2 regions of the Bacillus sp. JK74 genome follow, and region 1 is predicted to be linked to the other one. Evidence: predicted binding sites of a transcription regulator. Region 1 holds the regulator's gene; the other holds the start of a gene.
What was found. Region 1 encodes LexA, which represses DNA repair genes until DNA is damaged. Its sites were predicted from a motif close to CGAACATATGTTCG; they were not measured.

Region 2: the regulator LexA is predicted to act here: its motif matches at 1,161-1,174, upstream of uvrB (excinuclease ABC subunit UvrB).

The regions. Positions count from the first base shown of each region.
Region 1 covers NZ_JBSJQB010000002.1:109,354-112,524, reverse strand. Annotated here, with positions in the region: gene ACWJJ5_RS05395 (prohibitin family protein) at 1-234, shown strand, start outside; gene ACWJJ5_RS05390 (YndM family protein) at 262-711, opposite strand; gene ACWJJ5_RS05385 (hypothetical protein) at 853-1,281, shown strand; gene lexA (transcriptional repressor LexA) at 1,621-2,241, opposite strand; gene yneA (cell division suppressor protein YneA) at 2,398-2,709, shown strand; gene ACWJJ5_RS05370 (YneB family resolvase-like protein) at 2,725-3,171, shown strand, end outside.
Region 2 covers NZ_JBSJQB010000001.1:405,889-409,059, reverse strand. Annotated here, with positions in the region: gene ACWJJ5_RS02115 (PEP/pyruvate-binding domain-containing protein) at 1-538, opposite strand, end outside; gene ACWJJ5_RS02110 (CsbA family protein) at 838-1,074, shown strand; gene uvrB (excinuclease ABC subunit UvrB) at 1,250-3,171, shown strand, end outside.

The sequences.
Region 1 (3,171 bases):
TCTTCACAGGAACTTGAACGGACACAAACTGAAATTAAAATAGCCGAAGCCGAAGCGAAAAAGAAAAAAATTGAAGCGGAAGGGATCGCTGACTATAACGAAATCATAAAGAAATCAATGTCCGATGAAATGATCAAATATAAATGGATTGAAAAATGGGACGGAAAAACGCCGAAAGCGACAGGCACAGACTCACTGCTGCAGCTGCCGCTGGACGATCAGAAGCAAAAGTAAAAAGAGAAGGAGGCGATTGCCTCCTTTTTATGTTTTTTCCTGAGGGTCTTTTTCCGGCACTAATTCTTCAGACGCCTCGGTTTGATAGCTCCATAGCGTGCTATCCGTCTCTGTTGTGTCCTGATAATCTTCGGGAAGTACATATTGCTGCAAATACCGGTGAAAAAATGCCTCAAAAACAGAAATGCAAAGTGCAGAGATAACCGATGCCGCGGCAGGAGAGACATTAAACCCGCCAATGTTCATCAGGAATATCCATAATATAATGAATGAAATTCCGAAATCAGCTGCAATGGCTGTGAAATTGCTTGTTCTCGGCAGAATCATGCAATCACCCGCAAAATAAGTGATTAAACTTAAGATCACTGTAATAAACAGAACGTTTAAAAAGGTTACTTGGTACATAAGATCCAGAACAATGTACAGTAAAGCAAGTGTGAGCGCCGTTTTAGAAGCGAAAGCAATTACGTGTTTCATTTGAACCACCTTCGTTATTTCGTTTAGTCTTCATTGTAAGCAATCCGCAAATTTTTAAACTGGTATATAGTGGTTATAAAGTAAAATGTGAATAGACATCACAGGATTCACAAGTTAAAATATGTAAAAAGGGGGATGCAAATGAAAAAATACTGGATATGTATTGCTGTTTTTTTATTATGTTTTAGCGGAATACACTCAGCTAAAGCGGCTACCACTGAATTCGGATCAAAAACAAGCTTCACTTTGGAGGGAAACGCAAAAGAGTTTCATATTGAAAATCCGGGGACTGTAGCTGCCGACGATTATTTTTTAGGCTATAAGTTCACCATAATGAACAACTCTTCGTGCGGTTTAAGCATGAAACTCCAGCGGATGGCGCTGAACGGAAATTTTTATACATTAAGTTCTAAAAACTACAGCGGCAGCTGGCTAAACCTCAGTGCCCAGGATAAAAAATCAATTGATCCGTATCACAAATACAGGATTCTGGTTGAAAGTTCTTCAAACGTCTGTGGTCCCGTCTATATTAAAGGGTTTTACGGTGTAGAATATTATCATTTTGATTGAAAATAGATACTCGCTAAAGGCAGCGGGTTTTTTTATATTTATATTTAACTTATTGCACTATGTACTAAATATTCATACATAAATTTTTGACGTACCCGCCCAAAGAAAAGATAAAAAAACAAATTCATCACGCACAAATATATAAAAAGTTGAAAAATGGATGAAAAGTTTCTTGAGGGAAACATTATTAGTTGACTTCAAAAGTGTGATGTCGGATAATAAGAATGTAAGTTTTTCCTCCTTAGCAGGTTCGTTTCTTAAGCCAGGGCGAATCTGCTTTTTTTATGCAAAAAAACCCCTCTGTAAGGGGTTTTTTACGATAAATGAAGTTTAATAGAATTAATGGACGGCTCTGAATACGCCGATCACTTTCCCCAAAATGCTTACGTTTTGCAGGATAATCGGCTCCATCGTCGGATTTTCCGGCTGCAGCCGCACATAATTGTCTTCTTTATAGAAGCGCTTAACCGTCGCTTCATCATCTTCGGTCATAGCTACGACGATTTCTCCGTTATTGGCCGTGTTCTGCTGTTTGACAATGACGTAATCTTTGTCAAAAATGCCGGCGTCAATCATACTTTCTCCCATGATTTCTAACATAAAGACATGTTCGCCCGGAGGAACCATCCGGTCAGGAAGCGGGAAATACTCGTCGATATTTTCAACAGCCGTAATCGGAATACCCGCCGTCACTTTCCCGATGACCGGAACGTTTACGACCTGGCTTTTCGGAATATGGACTTCTTCTTCATCCAATACCTCAATCGCCCTCGGTTTAGTAGGGTCCCGTCTGATCAGGCCTTTTGTCTCCAGCCGCGCCAAATGGCCGTGCACGGTTGAACTGGAAGCCAGTCCTACTGCTTCTCCTATCTCTCTTACAGAAGGCGGATATCCTTTCGTTTTTACCTCTTCTTTAATAAAACGCAGGATATCAAGCTGCCTTTTTGATAGCTTCGTCATATTTCGCACCTCAAAACGTCGATTTTAAGTAGATTATAGCATGATTTTCCTGACAGTACAAACATAGGTTCGAAAAAAACGATTGACAGAAACATTTGTTCGTATATACTGAAAGATATAAAAAGCGAACAAACATTCTTATCGGAGGTTATTTACATGGCGAAAGAATCTATCATATTTGTCGGGCTGTTTACTGCGATTTTAAGTGCCGCTATTTTACTTGTCTCATGTGCGGGAAATGATCAGTCCCTCAGCCAATATGTTAAAATAAAGGTTCAGGACGGCGATACACTCTGGTCACTTGCGGATCATGTAGCAGAAAAGAAACACATTAATAAAGAAGATTTCATTGAGTGGGTGACGGAGAATAATCATCTCCAAACTGCTGATATAAAGCCCGGAGACGAACTTATTCTTCCGGTTAAGAAGAAGCATCCGGCCGTATATCAGCTGGCCATTGTCAATTAGAGAGGAAAGAGAGAAATGAAGGCGCTCATTTATGCCCGCGTAAGCACAAACAAAGAACAGCAGCAAACGTCATTAAAAAGACAGGAAGAAGAGCTCAGTGAGATCGCTGCTGCAAACGGCATGGAAGTCGTGAAAGTCATTTCTGAGAAAGCCAGCGGTTATGAAATGGACCGCGACGGAGTATTTGAAATGCTTGATGAAATTAAAAAATCACATATTGACGCGATATTGGTGCAGGACGAAACGAGATTGGGAAGAGGAAACGCCAAGATTGCGCTTTTGCATTGTATTTACAGGGAGAACGTAAAAATATATACGACGGCTCATAAAGGTGAACTGGAGCTTTCCGAAGCTGATTCGATGGTACTCGAAATCGTCAGTATTGTTGAGGAATATCAAAGGAAAATTCACAATATGAAAATCCGGCGGGGAATGAAAAGAGCCGTGAAAAACGGCTACAAA
Region 2 (3,171 bases), on a different contig from region 1:
CGTGTGTGACGGGGTTGCGGCTGAAAATGACCCCTGAAACCTCGGAATTGATCAGACCTTGCACGACAACGCCCATTAACGGTTCTGCGGTGTCATTGTTCATTTTCTCTTTATAACCGCTGACCCGCGCCGAGAAGAAGGAAGCCCAGCACTCTTTCACTTTTCCGAGAAACTCTTCTTCTGTTTTGATATTTAAATAGGTTTCGTACTGGCCCGCGAAAGAAGCGCCTTCAAGATCTTCGGACGCGGAGGAGGAACGTACGGCGACAGAGGCGTATGATTCTCTCAATTCATAAAACGACGCGGTCAGTTCCTTCCGAAGCTCTTTTGAAAACGTGCCGTTCATAATGGCGCGCTCCATCTGTTCCTGATCTGCTTGAAGCCCGTTGTCTTCCATAAAACGTGTCAGGGCATTCGTCTGAATGATAAAACCGCCGGGAACGGGCAGCCCGTTTTTCGTCAGTTTAATCAGGTTCATTCCTTTTGCTCCTGCAGAGCGGCTCGATTCTTCCGCTTTTTGAAATCGCACTGAATACATGCGGTATGACCCCCTTTTTTCTTCATCCAAGAAAATGATAGTAAACACTATCATTACATTGTAAAGAGGGAGGAAGAAACTGTCAAAGATACAAAGACCTAAACCTTCTCATCCTTTCGGCTGAAGAAAGGTAGTTCGATTCATCTGGTTAATGGTTCAATGGATTTATATTCACATTTTTTTTGACAGATGATTGAAGACTGCTGAAAAAGGGTATTGTGATAGCAGGGGAACGATTGTCCGATTCTTCATTTTTTACTATAATCAGATGAGATGAAGAATTCCCGAGGAGGGTTTTTGTGATTACAAAAGCCGTTTTTGCATTATGTTTCCCTTTTATGCTGGTTGTCCTTTTTACGCGCGTCACGTTTAACCACTATGTGGCGATCGCTCTCACAGCCGCACTGCTTTTCGCATCCTATTTAAAGGGTTACACCGAAACGTATTTTATCGTTGGATTGGATGTCGTATCGCTGGTGGCCGGAGGGCTGTACATGGCCAAAAAAGAAGCAGACAAAAAGAAAGACAATGCCTGACATGGTGAATATGAAATAGAATGCCTGCTTTTACGCCATAAAAGCAGGTTTTTTATACAAAAATTGACTTGGTAAAAATAAACCATCGAACTTTAGTTCGTATTTTTAGTGATTTTGCCCGTCATTGTGTTACTATATCAATAGGAAGATTTCGTAAAGAAACGGAGGCTTTTTTGTGAAAGATCGTTTTGAGTTAGTCTCGAAATATCAGCCCCAGGGAGATCAGCCGCAAGCGATTGAGAAGCTTGTCAAAGGCATACAGGAAGGCAGAAAACACCAGACTCTCCTGGGTGCGACAGGGACGGGCAAAACCTTTACCGTGTCCAATCTGATTAAAGAAGTGAATAAACCGACACTGGTCATTGCCCATAACAAAACCCTTGCCGGACAGCTGTACAGCGAGTTTAAGGAGTTTTTCCCGAACAACGCTGTCGAATATTTTGTCAGCTATTACGATTACTATCAGCCGGAGGCGTATGTGCCTCAAACGGATACTTTTATAGAGAAAGACGCAAGCATTAATGATGAAATTGATAAACTGAGACACTCCGCGACATCCTCTCTGTTTGAACGGAGAGATGTCATTATTATCGCGAGTGTGTCATGCATATACGGTCTCGGTTCGCCTGAAGAATACCGGGAAATGGTCGTGTCGCTCAGACCGGAAATGGAGATTGAGCGGAACGAGCTGCTGAGAAAGCTTGTGGATATCCAGTATGCCCGCAATGATATCGACTTTCAGCGCGGGACGTTCCGCGTGCGCGGAGACGTTGTGGAAATCTTCCCGGCTTCCCGTGACGAACATTGTATCAGAGTGGAATTTTTCGGAGACGAAATTGAGCGGATCAGAGAGGTCGACGCTTTGACCGGAGAAATTCTCGGCGACCGTGACCATGTCGCGATTTTCCCGGCTTCCCACTTCGTCACCCGGGCAGAAAAGATGGAAAAAGCGATTCTGAATATTGAACAGGAGCTTGAGGAGCGCTTGAAAGTGATGCGCGAAAACGGCAAGCTCCTTGAAGCGCAGCGGCTTGAGCAGCGGACGAGGTATGATCTTGAAATGATGCGGGAAATGGGTTTTTGCTCAGGGATCGAGAACTATTCAAGACATTTGACGCTCCGTCCTCCTGGCTCTACGCCGTATACGCTGCTTGATTATTTTCCGGACGATTTCATGATTGTCGTTGATGAATCACATGTGACGATTCCGCAGGTGCGCGGCATGTTCAACGGTGACCAGGCGAGAAAACAGGTGCTTGTCGATCACGGGTTCCGCCTGCCGTCAGCGCTTGACAACCGTCCGCTCCGATTCGAGGAATTTGAAAAGCATATGCACAACATCGTGTACGTGTCGGCGACTCCGGGACCGTATGAAATTGAGCATACGCCGGAAATGATCGAGCAGATCATCAGACCGACGGGACTCCTCGATCCTCTCATTGACGTCCGTCCGATCGAAGGACAGATTGATGATCTGATCGGCGAGATTCAGGCGAGGATTGAACGGAATGAACGCGTTCTCGTGACGACTTTAACGAAAAAAATGTCAGAGGATCTGACCGATTACCTCAAGGAAATCGGCATCAAGGTCAATTATCTGCATTCCGAGATTAAGACGCTTGAACGGATTGAAATCATCCGTGACCTCCGCCTCGGAAAACATGATGTGTTAATCGGCATCAACCTGCTGAGGGAAGGGCTTGATATTCCGGAAGTGTCACTTGTCGCCATTCTCGATGCGGATAAAGAAGGCTTCCTTCGTTCTGAACGTTCGCTGATTCAGACGATCGGACGGGCGGCCAGAAACGCGGAAGGCCGCGTCATCATGTATGCCGATAAAATCACGAATTCGATGGAAATCGCGATTAATGAAACGAAGCGCCGCCGGGAACAGCAGGAGCGCTTTAACGAAATTCACGGCATTACGCCGCAAACGATCAATAAGGAAATCCGCGATGTGATCCGCGCGACGCAGGCCGCTGAGGATAAAGAAGAATATAAAACAAAAGCCGTGCCTAAACTGGCGAAGATGACGAAGAAAGAACGCCAGAAAGTCGTTGAGCAAATGGAGCACGAAATGAAAGAAGCGGCCAGAGC